3 regions of the Halalkalibacter oceani genome follow, and region 3 is predicted to be linked to each of the others. Evidence: predicted binding sites of a transcription regulator. Region 3 holds the regulator's gene; each other region holds the start of a gene.
What was found. The regulator CtsR, encoded in region 3, represses protease genes until heat stress. The targets are predictions, from matches to a motif close to ATGGTCAATAAAGGTCAAACA.
Positions count from the first base shown of each region.

Region 1: the regulator CtsR is predicted to act here: its motif matches at 2,587-2,607, upstream of ABMB67_RS16630 (ATP-dependent Clp protease ATP-binding subunit).
Region 2: the regulator CtsR is predicted to act here: its motif matches at 7,307-7,327, upstream of clpP (ATP-dependent Clp endopeptidase proteolytic subunit ClpP).

Region 1 is NZ_JBEPKD010000017.1:74,042-84,404, reverse strand. Features, by position in the region: gene ABMB67_RS16650 (hypothetical protein) at 1-398, opposite strand, end outside; gene ABMB67_RS16645 (hypothetical protein) at 532-1,110, opposite strand; partial or broken gene ABMB67_RS16640 (transposase) at 1,202-1,423, opposite strand; gene ABMB67_RS16635 (sulfite exporter TauE/SafE family protein) at 1,659-2,411, opposite strand; gene ABMB67_RS16630 (ATP-dependent Clp protease ATP-binding subunit) at 2,661-4,796, shown strand; gene ABMB67_RS16625 (protoglobin domain-containing protein) at 4,898-6,199, opposite strand; cyclic di-GMP riboswitch class II at 6,210-6,294, opposite strand; gene ABMB67_RS16620 (anti sigma factor C-terminal domain-containing protein) at 6,604-7,560, shown strand; gene ABMB67_RS16615 (hypothetical protein) at 7,557-8,321, shown strand; gene ABMB67_RS16610 (hypothetical protein) at 8,355-9,932, shown strand; gene ABMB67_RS16605 (ABC transporter ATP-binding protein) at 9,934-10,363, shown strand, end outside.
Region 2 is NZ_JBEPKD010000021.1:36,004-46,366, forward strand. Features, by position in the region: gene ABMB67_RS17980 (gluconeogenesis factor YvcK family protein) at 1-343, shown strand, start outside; gene whiA (DNA-binding protein WhiA) at 415-1,371, shown strand; gene ABMB67_RS17990 (HPr family phosphocarrier protein) at 1,400-1,654, shown strand; gene ABMB67_RS17995 (DUF4362 domain-containing protein) at 1,787-2,215, shown strand; gene ABMB67_RS18000 (ATP-binding protein) at 2,316-3,932, shown strand; gene ABMB67_RS18005 (response regulator) at 3,925-4,635, shown strand; gene ABMB67_RS18010 (SLC13 family permease) at 4,708-6,387, shown strand; gene clpP (ATP-dependent Clp endopeptidase proteolytic subunit ClpP) at 6,660-7,247, opposite strand; gene rpoN (RNA polymerase factor sigma-54) at 7,545-8,879, shown strand; gene ABMB67_RS18025 (glutaredoxin family protein) at 8,906-9,154, shown strand; gene ABMB67_RS18030 (sugar-binding transcriptional regulator) at 9,324-10,355, shown strand.
Region 3 is NZ_JBEPKD010000044.1:2,678-13,040, forward strand. Features, by position in the region: gene ispD (2-C-methyl-D-erythritol 4-phosphate cytidylyltransferase) at 1-364, opposite strand, end outside; gene ABMB67_RS22745 (PIN/TRAM domain-containing protein) at 608-1,702, opposite strand; gene disA (DNA integrity scanning diadenylate cyclase DisA) at 1,888-2,964, opposite strand; gene radA (DNA repair protein RadA) at 2,965-4,344, opposite strand; gene clpC (ATP-dependent protease ATP-binding subunit ClpC) at 4,510-6,951, opposite strand; gene mcsB (protein-arginine kinase McsB) at 6,971-8,047, opposite strand; gene mcsA (protein-arginine kinase activator protein McsA) at 8,054-8,584, opposite strand; gene ABMB67_RS22775 (CtsR family transcriptional regulator) at 8,601-9,068, opposite strand; gene ABMB67_RS22780 (VLRF1 family aeRF1-type release factor) at 9,288-10,073, opposite strand.

The sequences.
Region 1 (10,363 bases), on a different contig from region 3:
TTTTTAATCTCATCATAATCAAATAGAGAACTCAAGCCCTCAAAATTCTCAAGGTTTTCCCCGCCTACCTCATCATAATATTTATCATCGTAGTCCTTCATGGTGATGAATTCAAATCCTTCTGCTGGGTTTTCTCCAAATGTTCCTGAGGTTTCAGAAAAATAACTCTCTCCTATGGAAAACTCTACATCTGTGAACATTTCTGTTACTGCTTTTACGTCATTTTGATAGTCTTCTTCACTTTTTCCAGAATATTTGCGCATATACGCAACTTCCTCAAATGTGTATTCCCCATAAAAATCAGCTATGTTTAAAGACGTATTATCTGCAGATTGATTAGAAGACCCACACCCCATTAAAAAGAAAATCATGATACTGTGCAAAATAATGTTAGCCATTCTTATCTCCCTTCTTCTTTCCCACTTTAGTATACTATATATGTACATCTACTTAAATTTTTACATTAATACGTAAATCTTATTTTATAGTAAATGCTCTCCCTTTTGTGATTTCTTATTAAATAAACCCGCCCTATTTAGTGAAAAACGTTCCCGTCAGCTTATCGATTAATTCTTTTTCCACAAGAAAATCGCGGATAGAAATTGCTGCGAAATACGAGGAGAAATCGAAATCAGCCAGTAAACAATCGTCATAAAGCAAACTGATCGTCAATTCCTTCTGCGGCGTGATGCCTTTTTCCAGTAGCCATTCTGCTACCTGCGTGTAAATCGTCTGTCCCTGTTCAGAAATTGAACTTTCCACAGCAAATTGCCCGGCCAGGCTTTGCCACCAGACGTTAAAGGAGTGATAAATATCCTCATATTCTTTTAACGTCCTCTCGCATTGAGCGAACAAGCGCTGATAAAATAAGCTTTTCTCTCTGAAAATTTCCAGGTCATTTATTGGATTTTCAGAAATCCGCCTTGCTACTTCACTCCACACCTCTCGATACCGCATTTCAAAGTCTTCTTGAAATTCACCTCTTGATGGCAGGTAGGGAAATTTCCATTCATCCTTATTTTGTTGGCGATTTAGAAAGATATTTTGGATATACACTAAAAAATTCAACGTATAACTGGCTTCTATTTTCATTAGCAACGTATTTTCCATATAAGCTCCCCTCTCCTTAAATTATTGCTGCAAATAGAGAGTTAATTCTACTTCTTTCTCAAAGAAAAAAATCCTGCTGGAACAGGATTTTTCAGACCGTAGACAAAACTTGTCTCTTTTGGGTTAGTGACACTGGAGGATATGTGTTTCTCCAGTGCCAGTCGATAATTTTTTTAGGTCCATGGCAGCAAAAACAAGCATCGCCTGCATCGAATTTTTTTCCAACCCTTTCAGGTTTGTCAAACGCACCCCATGCTTTTGTTTCTGCAAAGACACGTGCAATCGTTGCTTTCCGTCTTACATAGATCTCTCTCTTTACGGTCAAGCAACCCCCTTTTTTCCCCTTAGGCAAAGCGGACGGGGTGGGAGGGCCGACTCCTGCAGGAGGAGAGGGCAGGTTGAAATCCACCGGCCGGGCCGGTTAGTTCAACGCCCTCCTGCGGAAAGCGTGCCCCCCATCCCGGGAGCGGGTTCGAAGCTCTGGATCGTGACAAATCCTTCTACCAAAAAATCCTGCTGTAACAGGATTTTTCTCAGTGTATTAAATGTCACCACGGCAGCAAAAGCCGGATGCCGCCGATGCCTGCCAGAACCATGATGATCAGGTTGAAATTTTTCTGCGGGATATAGGGCAGTGCTTTGATGCCGATCAACGAACCGAGCAGAATGATCGGAATAAACCATAAATAAAAGAGAAACGTTTCTCCAGTAATTAAATCGAGATTCACGTACAGCGGCACTTTAATCAAATTAACCGCTAAAAAGAACCACGCGCCAGTGCCGATAAAGACGTTCTTCGGCAAAGCGAGCGCCAATAAAAAAATAGCCATCACGGGCCCGGCTGCGTTTCCTATCATTGTTGTAAAACCGGCCAAAGTTCCCATTACGCCGATAAACAGCTTCGATTGCGGTATATTCGTTAGCCATTTCGCCCCAGCTTTTGCCCGGTATATTTGCAAACTAACCATACTAATGATAATAAGTCCTAAAATAATTTCAATCGGTCTGCTTACGGTGACAAAAAATAATAGCACGTAGCCGGCGGCCAGACCTCCGAGAACCCAAGGCAGCATTCGCAGCAACGTTTTCCAGTGGACCGTATGACGATAATAGGCGACCGCAATCAAATCAGCGGTAATCAGCATCGGCAGACTGATTCCAATTGAATCGCGCGCCGGAAAAATCGAAGCCATTGTCGCGACAACGAGAATCGTTAACGCCGGCAGGCCCGTTTTGGCAATCCCAATAAAGATGGCACAGATGCCGACAAGGACAATCTGAAACCAGCTCAACTCTAACATACAACTCTCCCTCTCCTTCTCTCCTCTTCACAACCTCTACCAGTATACCACTACATTATTCATGAGACTCGCTAAACATGTCGAAAACATGACTCTAGCAGTCGATTTTCGCCTGAATTTGCTCTTTTCTTTTTCGTTTTCTCTTTATTTCGTAAAAATTTGAGCAACCCACTTGAAAGTCAAAAAAGGTCAAAGTATAATATAGTCAAAGATAGTCAAAGTCAAACTAATTCAAGGAGGGTCTATCAGATGAAATGTCAACATTGCAACCAACGTGAGGCAACCGTAAATGTGAGATTTCAATTGAATCAAGATGTTCACCAGCTCCTTTTATGCCATACATGCTATCAATCGTTACAAGCCGGCTCAAAGATTCCTTCCGGATTTGGAGGCGGGTTTTCGCCAATGTCGTTTGATGAATTGTTTAAACAATTCGGCGGAGCACACCCAACCGGAAATGAAGGAGCTGCGGCTGTTCAGCAAGGAGGACGCGGCGGTGGCGGCTTTTTGGATCAATATGGCCGTAATCTGACACAAGCGGCAAAAGCCGGCCTGCTCGATCCGGTAGTCGGCCGCGATGATGAGGTCGCGCGCGTGATTGAAATTTTAAATCGCCGCAACAAAAATAACCCGGTGTTAATCGGCGAACCAGGCGTCGGAAAAACAGCGATTATCGAAGGCTTGGCGTTAAACATTCATGAAGGGACCGTCCCATCCAAGCTTAAGAACAAAGAGGTTTATTTGCTTGATGTCGCTTCGCTCGTCGCCAACACGGGCATTCGCGGTCAATTTGAAGAGCGGATGCAGCAGCTGATTGCCGAGCTGCAAAGCCGCAAAAACATTATTTTATTTATCGATGAAATTCATTTACTCGTCGGCGCCGGCTCAGCGGAAGGTTCAATGGATGCCGGAAACATTCTCAAGCCGGCTCTCGCCCGCGGTGAGCTGCAGGTCGTCGGGGCGACAACGTTAAAAGAATACCGCGCAATCGAGAAGGATGCCGCGCTGGAACGCCGCTTCCAGCCCGTTAAGGTCGACGAACCGACAGCGGAACAGGCCATTGAGATTTTACAAGGATTAAAGGAAAAATACGAAGCTTATCATAACGTTCAGTATACGGATGACGCCTTGGCAGCCTGCGTCAACCTGTCAGACCGCTACATTCAGGATCGCTTTTTGCCAGATAAAGCAATTGACCTGCTGGATGAAGCAGGCTCAAAGAAAAATTTAGAAGCTGGTGTGACAAGCAGCGATGAAATTGAAAAGCGGTTGGCCGAACTGGAGCATGAAAAGAAAAAAGCGCTTCAGGACGAAAATTATGAAGCAGCCGCCAAGCTGCGTGACGAGGAGGCCGCGCTTGAAGCCCGTCTTCAGTCAAAAGAAGATGTGAAAGCTGCGATTGAGGTTGCGGATATTGAAGCGATCATCGCCAAGAAAACCGGTATTCCGGTCGGAAAATTGCAGGCCGATGACTCGGCAAAGCTTAAGCATTTAGCGGAAAACCTCAGCAAAAAGGTCATTGGGCAAAAGGAAGCTGTCGAAAAAGTCGCCAAGGCGATCCGCCGTTCCCGGGCAGGGCTGAAAGCAAAGCACCGGCCGATCGGTTCCTTCCTTTTTGTCGGACCTACCGGCGTCGGGAAAACAGAGCTGACAAAGTCATTGGCGGAAGAATTGTTCGGCTCGAAGGAGGCGCTTGTCCGTCTTGATATGAGTGAGTATATGGAAAAGCACGCCGTCTCGAAATTAATCGGCTCCCCTCCTGGCTATGTCGGCCATGAAGAAGCCGGGCAATTAACCGAGAAAGTGCGCCGCAATCCGTATTCCATCATTCTTCTCGACGAAATTGAAAAGGCGCATCCCGATGTCCAGCATATGTTTTTGCAAATTTTGGAGGATGGCCGCCTGACAGACAGCCAGGGACGCACGGTCAGCTTCAAGGATACCGTCATTATTATGACAAGCAATGCCGGGATCACGGACAAAAAAATCACCGTCGGCTTCGGCGCGACCGATGCCGTCAAGCAAACTTCCGTGCTTGATTCGCTCTCCGCTTACTTCAAGCCGGAATTCTTAAATCGCTTTGACGCGATCATTGAATTCAATCATCTGAACAAAGAAGAGCTTGTCCAGATTGTTGATCTGATGCTGAATGAACTTCAGCAAAGCCTTGCTGAACAGCAGATTTCCTTATCCGTTTCAACCGAAGCGAAGGAAAAGCTGGTCGAGCTCGGCTACCACCAGGCGTTCGGCGCACGTCCACTGAGACGCGCGATTCAGGACCAGCTCGAAGACAGAATCACCGACCTCGTGCTCGAAGAAGAGACGATTCACGCTATTGATGTAACCGTGAAAGATGGAGAGATTTATGTAGCCGCTGCTACGTAAGCTGTAGCAGCTGTTTCTCTCCTTTTTGGCAAAACAAGTAGAGGCAGACTCAAAAGGAATTTTTCCGATTGCGTCTGCCTTTTTTGCTGCCGGGGAGCGCTTTACGCCTCCGCCACGGCCCCGTTAAGATCCTCGGCTGAGGTCGCGACCTCAAAGCTTGCTTTTTCAATTTCCATGACGGCCATCATCAGCTCTTCCATCTTCTCCTTCACATTGCCAAGAGTCCGGCCGCTTTGATCGATCGAGCGCACGATGTCCTGATACATTTCCTGCATATTTTCGGATGCGTTCAATCCTGTCAAGACAGCTCCTTCCACTTGCTGCAAGGAATCAATTACTAGTCCAGTCAATTGGTTGGAGTTCTCGATTAATGTTTGAATTTGTCCGATGGAATTTTTCGTCTGCTCGGCCAGTTTTCTCACTTCGTCGGCCACAACGGCGAAGCCTTTACCATGTTCGCCGGCACGGGCCGCTTCGATTGCCGAATTTAGCGCCAGCAAATTGGTTTGGTCGGCAATTCCTTTCACGAGTGTAATGACATTCGTAATTTCTGTCGTCGAGGAACTAAGCTGGCCGATCGCTTTATTCATATCCTCCGTGTATTTTTCAATTGAACGAATCTTTTCGAGCATCGCCCGGAGTGTATTCTCTCCCTCCACGCTCTTTGATGTAGCTGTCATAAATGTTGCATTGCTTTCACCGGTTTTGTCATTAATCGCCGCCAGGTTCGTAGTTAGCACTTTGGTTGCGGCCTGTGTTTCTTCAGCCAGAGCGACCAGGCCTTCACTGACGATTAAAATTTTGTTGCGCAAGTCTTTTTTCCCTTCGTCGTAGCGCCCGTGAATTTTGGCCACCGTCTCCTTCTCATACGCTTCCAATACGATTTGCTGTTCAAAGCTTAGCAGCTTGTTCATAGCTGAGATGATCGTATAACGCTCCGTTTCGATCTCCACTTCTTTGCTAATGAGAGAAAATAGCGCCTGCTGTAAATTTTGGAACGCGCCCATGTACCAGGCCGGCTGTAACCCGATCCGATAGTGGATTTGAGCGACTCGTACTCTCTTTTCAAGAAAGGCTTGATCGATTCGGCAATGAAACAATTCTATCAAATGCAGTTGCAACGTTTTTTCCAGTTTGGCAACCTCTGTATGCTGCTCAATCATCTCTCTTAATTCATTTGTTTGCAGCATTTTTTCGTAAAACGTCTTTACTAACCTCCCGCTATGCTGCTCGATTAACGGCTTTACTTGTTTTATCGCTTTTAAATCCTCCTCTGTTAATTGAATCATCGCCAGCTTGTCCTGCATGCTTTCATCTTCGATCTCAATAAGGACATCAACTTGATGATTATTGAGCCACCTTTTTGGCTTGTTGTTTCTTTTCCTGCTTCCAAACAAATTCACTTTTCTCTCTCCTTCGTTTGGCCGGTTGCGCTACTCACTCCAACTCTCCCAAAGCGCCCATTTCCAGAAGAATCTTCATTGCTCCCAAGTTATTTGTCTCAAGTATAAACGAAAAGAAAAAAGAAGATAACTCATTTTGTAAAATTCAGATTTATCCTGATTAGCACTGTGAAAACGGTTGAAATAGCGATGAAAGGAAACAAAATGCTCTGCTTGTCTGTTTAGATCATTTCGTAAGCAATCCACTTCGATAAAGCAGTTTGTCTAAATTTGAATTAATTCAAAAAATCGTCAAAAATTGGCGATCTTCATTGTTTTCCTAAAACCGATGTACTATTCTATTGGTAATAAATGATAATTTTCTAACAAATAAGATCGTAAAAAACGGAAGGAAGAGCGCTCAAGTGAAAAGCCCTCCTGAAAGAGCGGATACTAAAAGTCAGTTCAGGCGACTCGTTTACCTGGCAATGGCAGTTTTTCTTTTGCTAGTAGCAAGCATTGTCTGGTTTTCCATAATGAGAATTAATCAAGAAAAAGCGATTGAAGACGTCCAACTTTTCCAGCAAATCACAGGGCCGAACGTACACAGTGCCGGCTATCAAATCAGTGACAGCGGCCTCCTTAGAGGGACGATCACGTTCAAAAGGTATAAGGAAGTAGATGGAATACCAATGGATTGGGGAGACGATGTTGTTTCTTACAGCTTGTTCGGCGGGCTCAGACGGATCCGGGGCACTGTCTCCTCAATTCAATTGCCAGATCCCGTTACTGGGCAGAGAAGGGCTTATGATCCGGACAGCAAACAACGAATCATGGAATTTTACCGTCCCGACGTTTTCGATTACGAAGAAATCAAGAATGATCTGGCCCTTCTTCCTCAATTAGATCCGGACAGCAGCGCCGAAATGGCGCTTTCCTTCGACAGTGGCTATTCCGTCGAGGAAGCCAGCGCGATGATCCCTGACTCTGTTTCGCTTAAATGGTTTTGGGTCGATACCTATTCTGAGAATGACACGCAGCATCATAACGGCATCATCCTCCCTTCGTTTCCAAATTCAGCAAATGAAGTGTACGGCTTTCCGAATGATGCTAACAATCCATCAGCCAGTGCCAAACAGTTTATCGATGCGCTGAATTTGGGCTATGAAAAAAGCAATGGTCGCTATCACCGGGAGTTTAAGAGAATCTTTCATTATATAACGAAAGACAGCGAGACGGTAAATGTCGAGGATATTGAGATTTTTGGAGTCGTTGTAACCGGTTCTGCCGATGAGTTAGCATCATTGGCAGAGCTGCAGCAAGTGAGAGCTTCAAGTCTCGGCGTTATGAATAAAGGATATAATGGAAAGGATGATCTATGATCAAACTTATTCAATTGGAGCTTCGCAAGCTGAGATTTTCGATATGGGTTGGAGTTTGGATAGCGGTCCTGTTCAGTTGTCTTGCGATCCCCCCTGTCGTAAACGGCTATACGTATCATTACAATATCGAAGTATGGGAACAGTCCGGGGAGATCTTTAACGTCTTCTTTCCTTTATTTGCTGTCATTCCCGGGTGTTGGCTAATGTACGTTGAAAGAAAACATGGCTTTCTCTCCCATACTTTAACGAGAGTATCGAGAAAAACATACATCACGGTAAAATGGTTAGTGGTGTCATTGATTGGCGCTTTGATCGTTTTTCTCGTTTCCTTTACTGGATTGGTCGTCTGCCTATATGTGATGCCGGACGTTTCCGCGCCTGCTTATGAGGCCGTCATCCACCAGTTCGCCGGGTATTATTTTATTCATCACCCTTTCCTTTATGGTTTCGTTCTCAGTCTTTGGAAAGCATTTATCGGGTTTTTAATCGCCTCATTCGGATTCGTTCTCTCGCTCTATATTAACAACTTATTTATTATTTTAACCGGGCCTTTTGTTTATACGATTTTAGAAAACTTTACACTGGCGATTTTCGGTTTACCCTATTTTCGATTGGTAACTTCGTTTGAACCGAGCATTTTATCCGATGAGGTCGTGACATTTGATCGGTTATTAGTCGGTCCGGCGTTGCTGCTGCTTTTTATCCTCGGATTGATTGCTTATTTTACCTATGTGAAGAAAGAATCTATCTATCAAGTATAAGCTTGGACGGTATAAAGGAGTATCAACTGAACGATGACAGCCTTACTTACACAGTATATCGCTCGCTTTGTTTCTAAAAAGCTACTAATCGTATTCATTGTTTTTTCACTCTATTCGTTGTATCTAAAGGATTTAGCCGTCTCTTTTTCATTGTCCTATTGGGAATACATCATTATCTCTTTAAGTGATCATTATTATCTGTTGTATTTTATGATTATCAGCTTTCTTTATCTGTTATTTTCCCTCATGAACAATGATAACGAGGAATTGATTTGGATCAGGTCGAAAACGTTCCTACACTATTATCTTGCTCAATTGCTTTCGGTTTTTGTTCTGGCTGCTTTATTCGTCATGTTACATCTATTGCTCGCAGCCTTGCTTGGACTCGGCCTCCGCTTCCATCATCAGTTCACTCCTGCGGCATTACAGACAGACCTTTTTATTCTCGGCGACATCAGTCCTTATTTTCAAAGTCCCTTCCTGGCAATGATAGCGATTGTTTTCTATTTCATCTCCGGACTTACGTTTGTCGGCGCGGTTTTTTTATTTTTAAAGCAGCACGTAACGGTACATTTCATGATGGCCTTGTTTGCATTCTTTTATTTCCTGATGCTGGTTAGCATCCGAACAGAATGGGATCATCTTCTCCCTTTTCTGTTTCTCAACAATTATTTTATCCTGCATCATGGGATTGAAGTATTTAAAGGTCAGTATGGATCTTTCATCGTTGTGGAACTGATTGTGATGGTGATCATGCTTCTGGTCACAAAAAAATATTGGGATAAAAAGCTGCGATTCAGCTTGTCAACCATATTCAAGCACGGAAAAACGGATTTCTGGAATGCAACACTACTTTTTTCGCCTAAAAACCTGATTGTGATCAGTGTGCTTGTCATCGTCCCATTGATTTCATTTGTGATCAATCACGAGGCTCTCACCTTTTCCGATTTGCTTGTATTGCAGTTTTTCGGTCACGGGAGCGGTTATTTTTATTTGATCGATTTCATTCAGATGATTGTCTACAATGGTGTTCCGCTCTATTTGTTGTGCTATTTTCTCGAAAAAGAGGCTGCCGATCGAAGCTCACTCGTCACGATCCGCCTGACCTATAAAAAAACCTGGTTTCACTCGCTGATCCGTTCCGCTTGTCTATTTCTTTTTGTTTACATCGTGATGACCGTCTTATTCGTCGTTCTGCTTGCGCTATTGCTTGATTTACCATTCACCGGCTATCACCATATGTCCTTGCTGTTTACGGAAATGGGGGTCGAGGAAATCAATCTTATTTCCTTGCTTATGATCACTGTCAGCAGCAAATTGATGGAGCTGATTTTCAGCTTTTTCCTTATCCTGCTCGCATTCAGCTTAACCGGAACGGCCGTAGCCGGATTCGTTTTCATTCAGCTGTTGTACGTTCTTTCCTTACTTGCTGTGCCACCTTTGACCTATTTACCAGCCGGCCTTTCCTCCTTAGCAAGAATGCAGGAAATTATCGGTGGGCAAGGCATCGGCTATTCAACGATCATGGTGATCTTCACCGTGCTAACCGTTACTCTTTATGCCAGTTTGAAAAGTGGACTATATCAAAAAATGTTAGACAGAGGGGATTAAGATGGAGCCAGTCATTCAAGTAGACAATGTCACAAAAGGTTATAAAGGAAAGCGGATTTTACAAAACGTTGAGCTAAAGATCAACAAAGGGGAAACAGTCGGCATCGTCGGTCCGAACGGGAGCGGAAAATCGGTGCTTTTCAAGCTAATTGCCGGCTTTATCAGAGCGGATAGCGGAGACATTTTTATCCGCGGTGAAAAGCTCGGGGACAAATTTGACTTCCCGGATCAGATGGGCGTTTTGATTAATAATCCGGGCTTTATTACGCTATATAGCGGATTGAAAAATTTGCAGTTTTTAGCTGATCTCAATAAAAAGATCGATCAGCAAAAAATAATCGATACGCTTGAGTTAGTCGGTCTCGACCCCCATGATAAAACACGGGTCAGCCACTATTCGATGGGGATGCTGAAAAAGCTCGGAATCGCCC
Region 2 (10,363 bases), on a different contig from region 3:
GCAGGCGATCCGAAAGGCAAAAGCAAGAAAAGTGTATATATGCAATGTCATGACCCAGGAAGGTGAGACGGACGGTTATTCCGCTGCTGATCATTTGCAGGCGATTGTCGACCATTGCGGAGAGGGGCTTGTCGAAGACATTCTTGTCCACAGCTCACCCGTTTCATCCGCTTTGCAGGTAAGGTATGCGGAGGAAGGCGCGAGCCAGGTTGTCGTGGATCAGAACCGGTTACGTCATATGGGGGTCGAAATTATAGCAGACCGGTTTGTCCTGGAGTGGCATCATATGCTGCGGCATGATGCTGTGAAAGTATCCCATGCCCTGCTAAATCTTTCATCATAAAGTACGTATCAAGAGGTTGGCTGCTCGGAAGGTAGCAAAGCTGCCGCCCTCGGCCGAAAGGAGTGAGTACTGTGTCTTTTGCCGCGACCACAAAAAAAGAATTAACGCAGCTTGAACAAGAGGATTGTTGTGCAAAAGCGGAGCTGGCCGCACTCATTCGGATGAACGGGTCGCTTTCCTTTAATCAAAAGAAGCTCGTCTTAGATGTCACAACGGAAAATGCCGCGATTGCCAGACGGATTTATGTCTTGATCAAAAGACTGTATGCTGAAATCTTTGTAGAGCTGCTCGTTCGTAAGAAAATGAGACTGAAAAAAAATAACGTCTACCTTGTACGGATGAAGCATGAGGCGAAAATGCTTTTAGAGGACTTGGGTATTTTAGAGGAAGGATTCGTCATTGTCCGGACGATTTCAAAGGAAATTACGAAATCTCCATGCTGCAAGCGCGCCTATTTGCGGGGAGCTTTTCTCGCGGGAGGCTCGATCAATCATCCGGAAACGTCCTCTTATCATCTTGAGATCTTCTCTCTCTACGGCGAGCATAATCAGTCATTATGTGAATTGATGAACGAATATCAATTAAATGCCAAAACGTTGGAACGTAAAAAGGGGTTCATCACGTATATAAAAGAGAGCGAAAAAATTACAGAGTTTCTCAGTATTATTGGGGCCCATCAAGCGTTGCTCTATTTTGAGGATGTCCGAATTATGAAGGATATGCGAAATTCAGTTAATCGGCTTGTCAATTGTGAAACCGCTAATCTGAACAAAACGGTCGGAGCGGCGTTGCGGCAGGTTGAGAACATTCGCTTTCTGGAGCGTGAAATTGGCTTAAGTCAGCTTCCGCCGAAGCTGAGGGAGATTGCCGAGCTTCGCGTGGCGCATCAGGATGTAACGCTTAAGGAGCTCGGTGAAATGGTCGAAAGCGGGAAGGTGAGCAAGTCGGGTGTCAATCACCGCCTGCGCAAAATCGATGAAATTGCCGATAAACTTCGAAATGGGCAACCGTTTACAGCAAAAAAATAAACGAATAAAGCTAAGGAGGAATACAATTATGGTAAAAAAAGAGGTAGTTGTTAAGAAAAAAACAGGATTGCAGGCCAGACCGGCTGCATTGTTCGTACAGGAAGCGAACCGTTTTAATTCAGATGTTTACATTGAAAGAGAGAGCAAGAAAGTTAACGCGAAAAGTATTATGGGCTTAATGAGCCTTGCCGTTGGCCACGGAGCGAAAATTACGCTTGTGACGGAGGGCAGAGACGAGGAAGAAGCATTGGAAGCGTTGGTCGCTTTCATTGAATCAGAATAAAGCAGTCATCATCGTGACTTTAGGGGCCGGGCAAAAGGGAAAACAACCTTTTGTCTGAGCCCCTTTTATTTTACTGATTATGATACGGCAACTTTCAAGCAGGGACAGTCGTTCTATTCAAGGGGGGATAAGATGAACCGTTTAATGTACGCGATGCTTTTGGTGATGACGGTCACGTTAGCTGCCTGTTCCTACGATTTTGAGCAGGGGATTGAAAATGGCGATGTGATCAACGTACACGGAGATGTCTATAACGTTGCTGTTTTGCAGACGTTTTTAACAAATGTCGAGGGGAAGACGCCTGACCAGGTGCGGATTGTTGAATATACAAATGAAGGGGATCCACTATTATATGATCTTGAGTATGACGGAGAGAAAATAAAGGTTGAAGTCGATCGTTCCGAGGATCAATACAGAGGCTCGGGGCCGGTGAAAGCAGAAATGAGCTGTAATGGCATCATTCGGGAGGAGCGCGGTAATGAGGAAGCTTTCTATCTGTTAAGCGGCTGTCAGTCAGGTGCGGACGTTGTCATCGTGAAGCTGCGGAGAATGATCAACTAGCTGGGGCGATGCTCGCTCGCATGTCTTCTTCGTTTTTCTTCAAGCAAAATTATGGTATTTTTAAAAGGTTGAAGAATGTTGAACGAGGAGAGAGCAGCCTATGAGGAAAAGAAGTCTTCCACTTACTTATCAGATGATGTTATTTTCCAGTGGCTTACTATGCCTAACGCTGCTTGTGATGGGGCTGGTGATCGGCTATGGTCAAGCTGTTCAGACGAAAGAAGCACTCGCCAGCAAAGCAAGCTTAAGTGCGAGTCACTTTGCGAGAATGCCGCTCGTCGCAGAGGCGCTCGAAGCCGGCGAAGCGAGTGAGGAGCTGCGGAATTTGGCAAAAAGCATACGCGAAAGTCATCAGCTGCAATATATCGTCATCGTTGACATGGAGGGAGTCCGTTTGACCCATCCAGTGGAAGAACGGATTGGTCAGCATTTCGTCGGCGGTGATGTCGGAGATGTCCTCGAAGGAAAGACCTATACGTCGGAAGCGGTTGGGACGTTGGGTCCATCGATGCGGGCTTTTGAGCCGGTGTTTCATCAAGGCCGGCAAATCGGCGCCGTTTCGGTCGGCATTTCCACAGAATTCATTGATGGAGCTGTATGGGAAAGCATTCGCAGCACTTTTTTCGGGACGGCGATCAGTTTGATGCTTGGTCTGCTCGGCTCCTATGTCTTGGCAAGCAGGCTGAAGCAAACTTTATTCAATCTTGAACCGTGGGAGATTGCCAAAATGATGCAGGAGCGCGAGGCGATGCTGGAAAGTGTCGGGGAAGGAATCGTGGCGGTCAATGCCGATCAGACAATCATTATCACAAACCGGGCAGCCGAACAATTATTACGAACGGCAGGCTATCAAGGAAGCTTGACGGGAGAGCCGATCAGTAGGGTGTGGCCCGCTCTTACCCTTGAGCCGCAAATTATAAACAAGGAAGCCGTCTACGATCAGGTTGTTCAGCTCGGGCAGTTTGACATGATGACGAGCTCGGTGCCGGTAATTGTCGACGGGGAATGCGTCGGTGCATTGGTCACTTTCCGTGACCGCAATGAGCTTGATGCGGTGATGAAGCAGCTCTCCGGGGTAGAGTCCTACGCTCATACGTTAAGGATGCAGACACATGAATTTATGAATAAGCTTCATATTATTAGCGCGATGGTTTATACGGAATCCTATGATGAGTTGAAAGAATATGTTGAACATTTGTCGCAAAATTACCAGAAGGAAACAGGGCGGATCTCGGCCCATATTGACGATGTGGCGATTGCCGGCTTTGTATTCAGTCAAATGGAGCGGCTGGAGCGTGCCAATATTAGCATCGAGCTGCGTGGAGCGAGAAAGTGGCCGACACTGGACGATCCCGTGATGGTTGACCGCTGGATTACCATTATAGGAAACAGCCTTGAAAACGCGGTCGAAGCGATGGTTGGCCAAGAGGAGAAGCAAGTTGAGCTGACATTTGAAGTTGAAAACGGAGAAATGGTTTATCAGCTTCGGGACAATGGTCGCGGCTTTCCGCAGGAGAGCCTGCCTGTGCTGCTGGAAAAAGGAGTCTCGACGAAGGGAATGAACAGAGGATACGGACTGTCGATCATGATCAAGGCGATCCAGGCGGCAGCCGGCAATTATCATGTCGCTTCAGAACCGGGAGTCGGAACGACCTTTCGCGTCAGCCTGCCAATCACGTCACATAATCAGAAAACAGGGGATGAGCAGCATGATTAAAATTGTAGCCGTTGAAGATGATCCACTTGTCGCTAAATTTCACCGTAAATATGTTGAAAAGGTTGATGGCTTTTCATGGCTTGGCAGCGCCTCAACAATTGAAGAGGGTGAGCAGCTGGTCAAGAAGCCGGAAGTCGATCTTGTCTTACTTGACATTTATATTCATGACCAAAACGGCCTCGATCTCTTGAAAAAAATCAGAGCGCAAAATGTGAATGTCGATGTCATTCTGATCACATCAGCGAATGACCAGCAATCTGTGCAGACAGGCTACCGTTACGGCGTCATCGACTACTTAATCAAACCGTTCACATTTGAGCGCTTTCAGGAAGCGCTGCTGCATTACAAGGATGAGATGGCCGTGTCTTCTGCTCATTTCCGGCAGGAAGAGGTTGACCGTTTCTTTTATCCGCGTCAGCCGGGACAGCCGAAAAGCAGCTATGTTCTTCCGAAAGGCATTACGAAGGAAACATGTATCCGGATTTTGCAGGCGATGGCAGCGCAGGAGGGCTGGAAGTCGGCAACTGAACTAAGCGACATGATAGGCGTTTCCCATGTGTCCTTGCGTAAATACTTGCGCTACTTCGAGCAGCAGAACTGGATTCAAAAGGATGTCGTCTATCACAGCTTCGGTCGCCCGCTTCAGCAATACCGCCTTGCTGAAAGTGGAAAAAAAGTGTTGGAACAATCTGATTTCATTTAGTTAAAAAAACTATACAAAAGTTGTAAGATTTAAGAAAATAACTGTAAGCGATTTCATGAAAGGGAGATAAGAATGAACAATTTGCTTACGTCAACATGGGAAAATCTTTGGAAACAACATCAACGTACGAAAAACCTGTTAAACATATTTGCTTTGCATAAACATGCGGGCAGCAATGCGGCGGCGGCCGGACAGGGAGGCACGGATGAGTCTCTCGGCGGAAGGGAGCCGCGTCCCCCTTCGGAAAAGCCGTCGCGTCCGTACTCGCAGGCGCAGCTTATCGGTCTTTTGCTTGGTCCTGCTTTGTTTCTTGTCACGATGCTGTTTTTTCATCCGGAAGGGTTGGCGCCTGAAGGGAAGGCTGTTCTCGCCGTTACGCTTTGGATTGCAACATGGTGGATTACAGAAGCGATTCCAATTCCGGCTACGTCCTTATTACCGTTAATTTTATTGCCGATTATGGGAGCGATGGAGGGCAATGCAGTAGCGTCTTCCTACGGTGATGACATCATTTTCTTATTTCTTGGTGGTTTCTTTATCGCTACGGCGATGGAGAAATGGAATCTTCATAAACGGATGGCTCTGTTTATTATCGCCGTCATCGGCACGAGCACACAACGGATTTTGCTTGGCTTTATGGTCGCGACCGGATTTTTGTCGATGTGGGTCTCGAACACGGCTGCCGTCATGATGATGATTCCGATGGGCCTGGCGATCACAGCCCAGGTCGCCGATGTCCTGAAAGGGAAGCCGGATGAAAAAGAACTGCCGAAATTTGAGAAGTCGCTTATTTTCAGTATCGGCTACGCTGGAACGATTGGCGGACTCGGTACGTTAATCGGCACACCGCCGAATATCATCCTTGCCGGTCAATTAGAGCAGCTGTTTGGGATAACGCTTTCATTTGCAACGTGGATGTTATTTGCTGTTCCGGTCGTCATTGTCATGCTTATTTTCACTTGGCTCTATTTAAGCAAATCCGCTTTTAAAGTGAAGCTGACTCAGCTGCCTGGCGGAAAAGAATTAATTCAACAGGAAAGACAGAAGCTTGGCAAAATTAAATATGAAGAACAAATGGTCAGCGCTGTCTTTATCTTTGCGGCTTTTATGTGGATTTCACGCAGTTTTCTCTGGTCGGAAGGCGGAATTTATGTGATTCCAGGCCTTTCGGACGGGATGATCGCCGTCCTTGCTGCGGTCTTGCTCTTTACGATTCCAACCCGCTTAAGCGGAGGGCGCCTCTTATCGTGGAAAGATTCACGCGATATTCCGTGGGGAGTGCTGCTCCTGTTTGGCGGAGGGCTCGCCATTGCATCTGGGTTCAGGGAGACCGGGTTATCAGACTGGATGGGTGAACAGCTGACCGTGCTTGATGGCCTGCACTTAATCGTTATTATTACAGCGGCGACGTTGCTAATTATGTTTATGACGGAAATCACGTCCAACACAGCAACGGCAACGATGATTCTCCCTGTCGTGGCAGCATTGGCTCTCGCGTTAAATATTCATCCATTCGCGCTGATGATTCCATGTGCGATGGCGGCCAACTGTGCGTTTATGCTGCCCGTCGGAACACCGCCGAATGCGATCATCTTCGGAACCGGAAAGCTGAGAATAATCGAAATGGCGCGGACCGGCTTCATCATCAACCTCGTCGGCTCGGCCCTAATTGTTGCCAGCGTCTATTATTTAGTCCCACTCGTCTGGGGCATCGACCTCACCACCATCCCGGCGGAACTTCTGCAAGGCTGATCTCAAAAGGTGATTTTCCTTTTGAGATCGGCCGTAAGCAGCGAGAGTCGTCTTCGCAAGGGTTTTGAAGCACGCAGGAAAGCGGGTTTCTTTCCTGCGTGCTGAGCGAAGAACGAAACCGCTGCCAGCCTTGAATCGGCTGAAGAAGAGGAAAAGGAAACTCAAAAGGTGCTTTTCCTTTTGAGATCAGCCGTAAGCAGCGAGGTCGAAGAGTCAAGCCCTGACTACTAATCAAAAAGGGAAGTTCCGCACTCGGAACTTCCCTTTTTGAATTATTTTGTTGTTGCCGGGATGACCTGGTCGATCAAGCCGTATTCTTTTGCTTTTTCAGCGATCATGAAGTTGTCGCGGTCCGTATCCTTCTCGATGACTTCAATCGGTTGACCCGTACGCTCAGAAAGAATCTGGTTAAGTTTTTCGCGCATTTCGATAATGCGGCGGGCGTGAATTTCAATATCGGACGCTTGACCTTGTGTACCGCCTAATGGCTGGTGAATCATAATTTCACTGTTAGGCAGCGCAAAGCGTTTACCTTTCTGGCCGGCGGCAAGCAGGAAAGCACCCATTGAAGCGGCCATTCCGATACAAATTGTAGATACATCAGGCTTAATGTATTGCATCGTATCATAAATCGCCATTCCGGCTGTGATCGAGCCGCCTGGGCTGTTAATGTAAAGCGAAATATCTTTTTCAGGATCCTCGGCCTGTAAGAACAGGAGCTGGGCGACAATCGAGTTGGCGACATTATCGTCGATTCCGCTTCCAAGCATAATAATACGATCTTTTAATAAGCGGGAATAGATGTCATAAGCACGCTCTCCGCGGTTCGTCTGTTCAATAACTGTTGGGATTAAGTTCATTACTAGTTCCTCCTTAATGTTTGATCATCATGTGCAACTTCTATGTACATCATACCTAAATGGTCAAAGAAGGTCAAATGAGAACACTTCTTTTCTTCATAACTATTCCCTATCAAGCTAAATAAACCCTCCTTTCATGTTATCCGTTTTTTGAATTTCTCAAACAGCAAACGTTCCGAATACAAAAACTAAAAAACAGCCAAGCGGTTCACGCATCGTCGGAAGATGTATTGCATATTGATAAGAAAACGCTTTCGTTGGAAAATGTGCTATAATAAAAACGGGAGGAGGTTTGGCATGGAATTTGGACTTTTTCAGCAGCAGTCAACAAGCCTCGTGATGACTCAGGAGTTGAGTCAGGCGATTCGTTTATTGCAATATTCAGCCGCGGACCTGACGGCGTTCCTTCAGGAGCAGGCGCTTGAAAACCCGTTACTGGACGTGCAGGAGCAGCCTGATGAAAAAGTGGTGAAAGAAGAGTTTTCTGATGTGCACGCCTACCCGGTCTATGAGCAATCAGGCCGCGAGGAAAGAATGTCACCGCTTGATTATGCCGTCATCGACCGCAGAAGTTTAAATGATCATTTACTCGCCCAACTCACCGAGTTGCGCCTATCTCACCAAACGAAGAAGCTAATTACTTATTTTATTTATAGTTTAAGAGAGGATGGTTATTTTTCACGGCCTTTTGAAGAAATTTGTCAAGAGGCGCAAATAACCGTTGAACAAGGAGAAGAATTGCTGGAGATTCTGCAACGTTTTGAGCCGGCCGGGGTCGGCGCGAGAAATTTGCAGGAATGTCTGCTGCTGCAGCTGGAGCGGCTGCCGAAGCGTCAACCGTTAGCTGAAAAAATCGTCGAGCTGTATATGGACGAATTCGCCAGGCGAAAATGGAAAGACGTCTCGCTTGCCCTTCATGTAACATTACATGATATCCAGAAGGTCAATGACCTGATCCGAACACTTGATCCAAGACCAGGCTTGCAATTTAGTGCAGAACCGATTCCATTTGTGACGCCAGAAATCAAAATTTTCCGAGAACAGGACCGGCTCCATGTTCAGCTTAATGATGAGCTTATTCCAACGATTCGTCTCAATACCCACTATGAACGATTGTTGCTCAGCTCAAAGGATCGAACCGCTTCAGAATACGCGAAGGAAAAGGTGCAGCAAGTACACTGGCTGATCCGAAGCATTCAGCAGCGGCAGCAGACGATTATCAAAGTTGGTGAGGCGATCGCGAGGCACCAGGTTGAGTATTTTCTGTATAATGGTGTGCTGAAGCCATTGACGTTAAAGCAAATCGCCGACGAAATTGGCGTGCATGAATCAACGGTGAGCCGGGCGACTACGAATAAATATGCGGAAACGCCGCGGGGAGTCATTGAACTGAAAGCTCTATTCTCCTCCGCCGTGAAAACAAGCGTCGGCGACAGCGCGTCGAGCCAATCGATTAAAGAGCATATGAAGCAATTAATTGCGAAAGAAAATAAGCAAAAGCCGCTTTCAGATGCTAAAATAGTAGCGGAGCTTAAAGCGCAGGAAGGGATAACGGTTTCCAGAAGAGCAATCGCCAAATACCGTGATGAGCTGGGAATTCCGTCTTCATCTAAACGAAAGCGTTTTGAGTAAATGAATAAAAAGGGAGATCAGGACGGATGCTAGAGGTAGAGCTGTTGTCTAAAACGGATTGCCCGCTTTGTGATAAAGCAGAGACGGTGCTGGAGGAGCTGAAGCGGGACATTCCGTTTACGCTGACAATTATTGATATTTATCAGGACGATCAGTTGTTGGAAAAGTATCAAATTATGATCCCGGTCGTCCGGATTGGAGCCGAAGAAGTCGATTTTGGCCAGATTTCAAAGGAGAAGGTAAGGAAGCGTTTGCTTGAAAGGGAAGGAAGCTAAGAAAAACGCTGCGCGCTTTTCTTAAAAAAATTCGAGTGAAATATAACTTGTCGCCTGACCTTATCCTTGTTAAAATAAAAGCGTAGATAAGGATCTGGTCTTTTTTTGGCTATATCGGGACAGAAAAAGTCTATGAGGGACATATTATGTCCAACTAGGAGTGTGGCAGATGCAAGGATTATTGGATATCCAAAAGAAATTATTGCCGGATCTGCTTGATGTGATGGTAAAGCGCTATCGGATTCTCCATTATATTAAGCTGATGCAACCAATTGGAAGGCGCAGTCTATCTACAAATCTTCAGCTATCAGAGCGGGTGCTAAGAGGCGAGGTAACGTTTCTGAAAGAGCAGGGCCTTGTGCACTTTGCGACCTCGGGAATGAGTGTGACCGAAGAAGGCGAGCAGCTTTTCAGTCAGCTTGAAGATGTGATGAAGGAGCTTTTAGGATTAAGGCATTTGGAAGTGAGCCTTTCCCAACAGCTCGGCGTAAAGCAGGTGCTTGTTGTCGCCGGAGATAGCGACGAGGATTCCTGGGTGAAGCGTGAAATGGGGCGGGCCTGTATCGGCGAATTAAAAGCAAGGCTAAGGCCAAAGGATGTCGTTGCCGTAATGGGAGGGACAACATTGGCGGCCGTCGCGGAAATGATGACGCCCGATACGCAAACGCGTGAAGTTGTGTTTGTGCCGGCTCGTGGCGGGCTTGGTGAACAGGTTGAGAATCAGGCCAATACGATCAGTGCCGAGTTTGCGAGCCGCGCCAAGGCGCAGTACCGCCTGCTGCATGTGCCTGATCAGCTAAGTGAAGAGGCGTATACATCGCTTGTATTAGAACCGTCCGTGCAGGATATCCTAAAGCTGATAAAGTCTGCTAGCACGGTTATCCACGGCATCGGTGATGCTCAAATGATGGCGGAGCGTCGGGATTCTTCCGGTTCGTTTATCGATAAGCTGAAACGGGAAGAGGCGGTAGCAGAAGCATTTGGCTACTACTTTAACCGGGCCGGTCAGCCGATTCATAAGCAACGAACGATCGGTCTCCAGCTGGATGATTTAGGTGAGCACAAATATGTCATCTCTGTTGCCGGTGGGCGTTCAAAGGCAGAAGCGATTGCGGCTTATATGAAGTACCGGCCGAGCGATGTCCTCATTACAGATGAAGCAGCAGCCAGATCACTGCTACGTGTCCCGGGGAATGAATGAAGAATACA
Region 3 (10,363 bases):
CTGCCTGCTCAACAAGTTCATCTATCACCTTTTGTTCAACAAACGGACGGGCTCCGTCATGGACGAGAATAATCCCGTCTTCCAGCAGGCTCTGCAATCCATTGCGGACGCTATCCTGTCGTTCCTCCCCGCCGGCTGTGACCGTTACTTTTTCAAAATGACTCTTATCCATCATCGTCCTCATCAACGCCACTTCCTCTGCATTGGCCACGACAACAATGCGACGGCAATTCGGGTCCTTTTCAAACAAGCGCACGGTATGAACGATGATTTCCTCGCCCTGCAGCTTTAAAAATTGCTTATTCTTACCGGCCTTCATTCGTTTCCCCTGACCAGCCGCCGGGATAATTACACTGTACTTCATGCTCTTCTCTCCTGTCATAATCGTTCTTATTTTAGCATGTTCCTCTTCCGATTACATATATTTTCTTAGAAGGAACGTATCAAACAGGAAAAACGCTGCAAGTATCTCCCCCGAATCAACCGGAACATTTAGGATGCTTGCTGATCTTTCGAGAAAAGGAGAGCCGGTTTGGACATCCCTGACAAGCCAAAAGAGAAGCGCCTCCCTCCTCTTATAAAAAAGAAGGCAAGCGCTACGGTGTCATTATAATGCTTTTTCCAACAGCTTTGGCTTTGCAAAGATCATCCGGCCCGCACTCGTTTGCAGAACACTCGTTACCACTACATCGAGATGCTTGCCGATATAATCACGTCCCCCTTCGACAACAATCATCGTTCCATCGTCTAAATAGGCAACACCCTGGTGCTGTTCTTTTCCGTCCTTGATTACTTGCACATTAAGTTCTTCGCCCGGAAGCACAACGGGCTTTACCGCGTTGGCCAAATCATTAATATTTAAAACCGCTACCCCTTGGAGCTCGCATACTTTATTTAAGTTAAAATCATTCGTTACAACCATACCCGAAGAGATTTTTGCAAGCTTCACAAGCTTGCTGTCAACCTCGGAAATATCCTCAAAGTCACCTTCATAGATTTCAACATTGACCGGAAGTTCTTTTTGAATTTTATTCAGAATATCCAATCCACGTCGACCGCGGTTACGCTTCAGCACATCAGAGGAGTCTGCAATGTGCTGAAGTTCTTCCAGCACAAATTCAGGAATGACCAATGTCCCCTCCAGGAAACCCGTTTTGCAAATATCGGCAATGCGACCGTCGATAATGACGCTCGTATCGAGAATTTTGAGCTGTTTTCCCTTTTTCAGATCAGCTTCCTCTTCTTCCTTCTTTTTGCCGAGGCCGCGGGTGAGCATCGTCAAATTCATCAGCTCATCACGCTTTTTAAAGCCGATTTGAAAGCCGAAATAGCCAAGAAAAATCGTCACGAAGATCGGGAGGACCGTGCTCACAACCGGGATGTTAATCGCATTTAATGGGATCCCAATTAAATAGGCGACAATAAGTCCAATAATCAATCCCATTGTGCCGAATAAAACGTCGGGAATCGGTGCGCGGACAATCGTCTCCTCCAACAGCTTCATCACATTGACAATATAATCAGCCAACCAAAAAGTGGAAATAAATAAGATAACTGCTCCGATAACTGCTCCTGCGTAAGAACTGTCTAACCACGAAGGAACATTACCAATATTTAAGATATGGATAAGTTCTGGGATGAATAGAAAACCTAATGTTCCTCCTACAAGAACGAAGAAAAGTTGAACAATCCCTTTTAACATCCATATTCACCTCCTTTTATTATTATAGACAAGTTCTCGATATCAAAACCTATCAAACTGGATTTCACATAAAATTCCAAGATTATTCTATACTTTTTAAACGCCTTAACCCGCTTTTTCTCTTGATTTTTTTAATTTTTTATTGTACTTTTTTTCAAATGAAAAGTCAACCAATAAGAGTGCGGCTAAATATGGCGGTCAACGAACAATTGCTCCTGAATCCGCGTTAATCCGTCCTTTATCAATTTCGCCCTCGCTTCTCCAATTCCTTCTACTTCATCCAATTCTTCGGTACTGGCGAACATAATGCTCGTTAAGTCGTCATACTTTTCGATCAGATTTTCAATGATGGCCGATGGGAGCCTCGGAATTCGATTAAGGATCCTGTATCCACGCGGTGAAACAGACTGTTCCTGAATATTAATGTTTTTCCCGTAACCGAGCGCCTTAACGATCTCGTGTTCATCAAGCAGTTCCTCCGCCTGCAGCTTCGTCAGTTCCTTCAGAATTTCGTTGACGTCTTGCTTGCGGTCCTTAACATAATCCTTCAAGAGCCAAACGGCTTCTTTTTCAGTATCAGCGACAAGCTCGCTTAATTGCATCGTAATCAGCCGACCTTCATCCCCGAGCTCATTCACATAGTTTAAAATCTCCCGCTTAATCCGCAGGACCATCTGTACGCGGTGGATGACCTGGGTAACCTCATGAAACGTCACGAGCTGTTCAAATTCGAGCGCCCCTAAATTGGTAATGCCCTGGTCCAGCACAGCACGGTATTTTTCCAATGTTTGAATCGCCTGATTCGCCTTCGTTAAAATCACGCCGATATCCTTTAAAGAATAGCGGTAATCACCTTGATACAACGTGATTACATTACGCCGCTGCGAAATCGAAACGACTAAATTCCCCGTCTGCTTAGCGACACGCTCTGCGGTACGGTGGCGGATGCCCGTTTCATTTGATGGAATCCCATTATTCGGGACTAACTGCGTATTCGCATATAAAATCTTCTTGCCGTCATCGCTTAAAATAATCGCCCCATCCATTTTCGCCAGCTCATAAAGGTAGGCCGGAGAAAAGTCGCAATTGATAAAAAAGCCCCCGTCGACAATCGACGGCATATCATTGTGGTAGCCAATGACAATAAGGCCGCCCGTCTTCGCCCTCAGGACATTGTCAATCCCGGCGCGCAGCGGCGTTCCCGGCGCGACCAGCTTTAATACGCTTTGAATGAATTCATTTCTTCTCTGCTCCTCACTCATTTATGATCCTCCTATTCCAACCTGTAGTGCCTCTTCCAATGTCGATACACCAACGACCTTCATCCCTTCAGGATAAGTCCAGCCACTAAGGTTCCGTGCTGGAATAACCGCTCTCTGGAAACCGAGCTTCGCTGCTTCATGCACCCGCTGTTCAATCCGCGACACCCGTCTAATTTCCCCTGTCAGCCCGATTTCGCCGATGACGACATCGGTCGGACTCGTAATTTGATTTCGAAAGCTCGAGGCGATGCTGATCGCGATCGCTAAATCAATTGCCGGCTCATCGAGGCGAATCCCGCCGGCAACGTTTAAATACGCATCCTGGTTTTGCAACAAAAGCCCGACCCGCTTTTCAAGGACAGCCATTAACAGCGATACCCGGTTATGGTCAATCCCTGTCGCCATCCTTCTTGGATTTCCGAAGCTCGTCGGTGAAATTAGTGCCTGCAGCTCGACGAGAACGGGTCTCGTGCCTTCCATCGAAGCAACGACGATCGAACCGGCCGCCCCCTGGGACCGTTCCTCCAAGAAAATTTCCGACGGATTGACGACTTCCGCCAGTCCCAGTTCCTTCATTTCAAAAATGCCCATTTCATTTGTCGACCCAAATCTATTTTTTACAGCGCGCAAAATTCGATACGTGTGATGGCGTTCACCTTCAAAGTAAAGCACGGAATCAACCATATGCTCAAGCAGCTTCGGCCCGGCGATCGAGCCTTGCTTCGTAACATGGCCGACGATAAAAATCGCGATCCCTCTTGTCTTTGCCATTCTCATGAAAGCCGCCGTACATTCCCGCACCTGGGCCACACTTCCCGGCGCTGACGTGATTTCCTCCTGATAGACAGTTTGAATGGAGTCGATGACGACTAAAACAGGCTGTACCTCGTCAATCGCCCGCTCAATTAACGCGATATCAGTTTCTGCTAACACATACAGCTCCTGCGATGATAAGTTCAACCGGTCAGCGCGCAGCTTCGTCTGTTTCACTGATTCTTCCCCCGAGATGTAGAGCACCCGTTGTCCCGTTTCTGCCAGCTTTGCCGAAAGCTGAAGCAGCAAAGTCGATTTCCCGATGCCCGGGTCTCCGCCAACGAGCACGAGTGAGCCTGGAACGACCCCGCCTCCGAGTACCCGGTCAAGCTCCTTCATCTTCGTCCCGATTCGCGTCTCCATGTCGCTCTTAATGGAGATGATCGATTGCGGCTTTGTGTTTCCTGTTGCAGTGGAAGTCACATAGCTTCGACTTGCCTGGCGCGCCGACTGTTCAAATTCCTCCACCATGGTGTTCCAGCTTTGACAGCTGGGACATTTGCCCATCCATTTAGCCGATTCATATCCACATTCCTGGCAGACAAATTTTGTTTTTCGTTTGGCCATCTTCTTGCCCTCCTAGTACACGATGCTTCCTTCTTTCATTGTAGCAGAAATATCAGCCAAGGGAGGGTTTCTCCTATATGTATGGTGAAAAGCCAAGGGATTATGCCTCTCCCTCGGCTTTTCTTGCTTATTAGCCCTTATCTCGAGTCATAAGCGAATCTATATTTACACTTGGAGATTCTCGCGGGTGATAACCGTCAACTCGCCGTCTTTGACGTCAATTAACGCTTTCTGCCCTTTAACGATCGTTCCTTTTAAGAGCTCTTCGGAAAGACGATCCTCCACCTGCTTCTGCAGGGCACGGCGTAATGGCCGCGCGCCATATTCCGGATCATAGCCAATGTCGGTAATTTTATCCTTGGCGGCTTCTGTTAACTCAAACTCAATCCCCTGCTCAGCTAAGCGAACTTTAAGCTGCTCGGCCATCAGCGTAATAATTTCCCGGACATGCTTCTTCTCTAAAGCATGGAAGACGATAATTTCATCGATACGGTTTAGAAACTCAGGACGGAAGCTCCGCTTTAACTCTTCCATCACTTTATCCTTCATATCGGTGTATTCCTGGCCATCCGTTCCTGTCGTAAAGCCAAGGAATTTATTTTTACGCAATGTGCTGGCCCCGACATTTGACGTCATAATAATCGCTGTATTGCGGAAGTCGACGGTTCTTCCTTTCGAATCAGTCAAACGGCCATCCTCAAGCACCTGTAGCAAAATATTAAACACTTCCGGGTGCGCCTTTTCAATTTCATCTAAAAGAATGACGGAGTACGGCTTACGGCGGACTTTTTCCGTCAGCTGGCCGCCTTCCTCATGACCGACATAACCAGGAGGGGAGCCGACGAGTCGGCTTGTCGCATGCTTCTCCATATACTCGGACATATCAATCCGAATGACGGAATCTTCATCACCGAATAGCGTCTCGGCAACGGCACGAGCCAATTCCGTCTTCCCCACCCCGGTCGGTCCGAGGAAAATAAAGGAGCCAATAGGACGTTTCGGATCCTTTAGTCCGGCACGAGCCCGACGAACCGCCTTGGAAATCGATTTAACAGCTTCCTCCTGACCGACGACGCGCTCATGAAGAATTTCTTCCATTTTCAACAGACGGTCTGTTTCTTCTTCAGCCAGTTTTGAAACCGGAATTCCAGTCCAGCTGGCGACAACCTGGGCAATATCGTCAACCGTAACCTCTGTATTTTCTTGTCCCTGCTGCTTCTTCCATTCATTCTTCATTTCTTCCAGTTCTTCGCGAAGTCTCTGTTCGGAATCCCTTAGCGATGCCGCCTTCTCAAATTCCTGACTTTGGACAGCCGCATCTTTTTCTTTACGGGTTTCTTCCAAGCGTCCTTCAAGCTCTTTCAAATTCGGCGGCGCTGTGTAAGAACGCAACCGGACTTTTGATCCCGCCTCATCAATTAAATCAATCGCTTTATCGGGGAGAAAGCGGTCAGAGATATAGCGATCTGACAGTTTAACCGCTTCTTCGATCGCATCATCGGTAATCGTGACACGGTGATGTGCTTCATAACGGTCACGCAGCCCTTTTAAAATTTGAATCGACTCCTCAAGCGTCGGCTCATTTACCTGAATCGGCTGGAAGCGGCGCTCAAGTGCTGCATCTTTTTCAATATATTTACGATATTCATCCAGTGTGGTTGCCCCGATACATTGCAGCTCACCTCTGGCTAGCGACGGCTTTAAAATATTTGACGCATCAATCGCACCCTCGGCTCCACCTGCTCCAATTAAGGTGTGCAGTTCGTCAATAAAGAGGATGACATTCCCGGCCTGACGGATTTCATCCATGACTTTTTTCAGCCGATCCTCGAATTCACCGCGGTACTTAGTACCGGCAACGACCGTTCCCATATCAAGTGTCATGACGCGCTTGTTGCGCAATGTTTCCGGTACTTCGTTGGCGATAATCGCCAATGCAAGCCCTTCGGCAATCGCCGTTTTCCCGACGCCCGGCTCACCAATTAATACCGGGTTGTTTTTCGTCCGTCGGCTTAACACTTGAATGACACGTTCGATTTCCTTGCTTCGTCCGATCACGGGATCAAGCGCTTCTTCGCGAGCAACCGCTGTTAGATCACGGGCCAGACTATCCAATGTAGGAGTATTGGCATGGCTGTTGCCCCCGCTCTGTTGCGATGAGCTGCCAACTTCATTGCTTCCTAAAAGCTGCAAGACTTGCTGACGCGCTTTATTAAGGCTGACTCCGAGATTGTTAAGCACCCGGGCAGCAACGCCTTCTCCTTCACGAATTAATCCAAGAAGAATGTGCTCTGTTCCAACATACGAATGACCAAGCTTTCTCGCTTCATCCATTGAAAGCTCAATCACTTTTTTCGCCCGTGGCGTGTAATGAATCGTTTTTGAACCTTCCTGGCCTTTGCCGATTAACGATTCTACTTCATTTTGAATCTTATCGGAACCAAGACTGAGCGCCTGAAGGGCCTTCGCGGCAATCCCTTCTCCTTCACGGATCAAGCCTAACAAAATATGCTCAGTACCAATATTATTATGGCCTAATCGAACAGCCTCTTCTTGAGCTAATGCCAATACCTTCTGTGCTCGTTCTGTAAAACGTCCAAACATCATTGACGTTCACCTCCATGGATTAATCGTGTTTTTCCTGTTCCAGTTTCATTCTCTCTCTGATTAATGTAGCTCTTCTTTCATCACGCTGGTTTGAAGATAGGACATCCCCGGCATATTGCTGGAGAAAGCCAGGCTGGGTTAAGATCATCAGCTCATTCAAAATCGTCGCGCTCAGCCCTTGAATCAACCCTAAGTCAATTCCCAGTCTAACATCTGATAATCGCTGGGTCGCCTCTTTTGACTCGATTAAGCGGCTGTGGCACAGAATGCCGTACGAGCGGCTGACCCGATCCTCCAGCTGCAGGCGGGAATGATCAAGCAGCATATTGCGCGCAGCTCGCTCCTGCTGAATTAATTGCAGCACGACTCCACGCAAGTCCTCGACGATATCTTCTTCAGATTTTCCAAGCGTAATCTGGTTCGATATTTGAAAGAGATTACCTAATGCTTCGCTACCTTCACCGTAAATTCCTCTAACAACAAGCCCTAATTGATTAATAGCGGGCAAAATCCGGTTTAATTGCTGCGTCATCGCAAGCGCCGGTAAATGCATCATCACCGATGCCCGTAATCCCGTACCGACATTCGTCGGGCAGCTTGTCAAGTAGCCGCGCTTCTCGTCAAAAGCATATGTCAATAACCCTTCTATCCAATCATCAATCGCATTGGCCGTCTGAAGCCCTTTCTCAAGCTGAAATCCCGGCCATAAGCATTGAATGCGTAAGTGATCTTCCTCATTGACCATAATGCTGACGGCTTCCTCTTTATCCAGCAACACGGCTCCATACTTTGATTGGTCGGCCAAATGCGGACTGATTAAATGCTTCTCCACGAGGACACGTTTTTCATTCGTCTTTAATTCATCCATCCGGACGAGTTCAAGCGGGCCGACTTCCTGAAACTCCTGTTGAGTCAGAGCCTCACCGATATGCTTCGAAACTGCATAGGATTCTTCCATCGAGGCAAGAAGAGGAAATTTATATTCCTCCAGATTTCTCGCAAGTCTAATGCGGCTGCTTAAGACGATATCTGAGTCAGGTCCGGCTTTCTTCGTCCATGGGCTGAGCGCTTCGGAAATAAAATCTTGGAGTGACATCTCTTACTATCCCTCCTTTTTATCATTTCGTTGTTCTAATGCACGGATTTCATCACGAAGTTCAGCTGCTTTTTCAAACTCTTCTTTTTCAATATATTGCTTAAGCTCCTGCTTCAGGGCGTCAATTTTTCGCTGTAATTGAATGCCGCCGCCAATTCGCTGCGGAATTTTGCCGGCATGAGCCTGATTTCCGCTGTGGACCCGTTTTAAAATCGGATCAAGCTTCGCTTCAAAGCTCTTGTAACAATGGGCACAGCCAAAACGCCCAACGCGGGTGAACTGCTCATAGGTCATTTCACACTTGTCGCATACAAGTTCCCGCACACTTTGAACCTGGCCTTGCCCTGTTTGTAACGGCTGCTCAAAATGCAAAAGTCCTGATAACAATTGATGGATGGAAAAGCTGTTTGTACCAGGAAACTGCTCTCCTTTTTCCTTCGCACATTGCTCACATATGTGGAACTCCGTCTTCTCGCCATTGATAATTTTTGTGAAATGAAGGCTCGCTTTTCGTTGATTACATTCCTGACAAAGCATTTTTTCCCCCTCCCTGCTATGCTTCTTTATACTTTAACGTTTTTAGCATCGCCTTTAAAATATTGGCACGCACCTCATCGCGATGAGAAACATTCGCCTGATAATGCATCCGGTCAACGGCACTGATCATCAACGTAGCTTCGCGCTTTGTTACAGCCTGTTCCTCATATAAGCGGATAATAATATTCTCGGCCGTATTTTGATCGACCTTCTGACCGATAATATCAATCATTTGATCAAACAAATCAACATGGTCATGGGGACTGATTTTAATGATCCGAATATATCCGCCACCACCTCGTTTACTTTCTACTAAATATCCTTTTTCAACAGTAAATCGTGTTTGAATCACATAATTGATTTGTGAAGGTACACATTGAAACTTTTTGGCAATTTCGCTCCGTTTAATTTCCAGCAAGTCGTCTCCACTTTTTTTTATTGTCGCTTTCAGATATTCTTCAATGAGATCGGATATATTCCTCATAGAGTGTCCCCCTTCCCATTTTTGACTTTGACTATCTTTGACTTTAAAAACATTATAATCGTTCTTTCCAAAAAGTGCAACTTATCTGCTTTTTATTAGTATAGCCATTCCTCTTCGATTGATAACAGTTGTTTCGTGTATGTATCGACTTTTTTAACGACGATAGAGGATAACGCCACGTTGAAAAACAGTGGGGGTCATCCTCTACGCTGTCCTATGTTAAGAAGCCAGTACTTCACTGACCACTTCGTGCGGCTTCACATTGGTGAAATTTTTCTTTACTCTATCAATATGCTTATAAGTAATATGCTGTTCAAATTCCTGCAATAATTCCGGGGGCCCGACTAAATATAATTTGCTCCAGCTCTGTTTTTTTGCTTGTTTTTGAACGATCGCCGCCAGCTGCTTATACCACCTTGCCTGATTCGCTTCAAAGCGTTGGTCGACTTGGTCGCGATGCGTCGCGCCAGAGGCCATTCTGTCTCTGGAAGCAAGACCCTCATATTGTTTCCAATCTTCATCTTCGACATCCCATTGATAGCTCACTTCACTTTCTACTTCTGCTAGGCTTGTCTCAATGATCGTGACCTCTTTCTTTTGAATCAGGACTACGCCTGAACGTGGGAAGGTTTCTTGAATATGGTAGAGCTGATCCAAGACGGGGTGCTTTTCCCAATGAAATTGATTTTCAACATTGACGTTCAATTTTTTCAATACCCAATTTCCATCAGCAGAAGCAATAACAACCACACTTCTTGGCATTTCTGTTTGCAGATCATGCACGGCGCTCGTCACCTGTTTTTTTATTTTTCTATAGTCATTCAGGTACCGGTCGTCACTAACTTGAATATATTCTTCAAGTTTTTTCAAGCCATTTTTGAGACGAATTTTCCATTCTCCTTTTTTCTGGTCCTGGTTTGATTGGTCGGTATTCAAATAAATCGTCAAGCAACCTTCTTCACATCTTTGCTCTTTCAACAGTTGGAGTTCCTTTTGCAATGTCATTTTACTCCTCCTTTAAAATTGAAGATGTTTCCACGTATCATCACTTTAACCGAACTAGCTTTTATCTAAACCTTTTTCATGGAGAAAAACCCCCCTCAATAAATCGAAAGAACTTTGAATCACCCCTGAAGCAGCGATAGCAAGCGTCACAGCTATGGACACTTTTTTAAACCCTATTGCTCTTCGCGCCTTGTGCGTTATCCTTTGTGCAAATAAAAAAGCACAATCCGCTTGGATTGTACTTTATCGCCCGGCAACGTCCTACTCTCACAGGGGGAAGCCCCCAACTA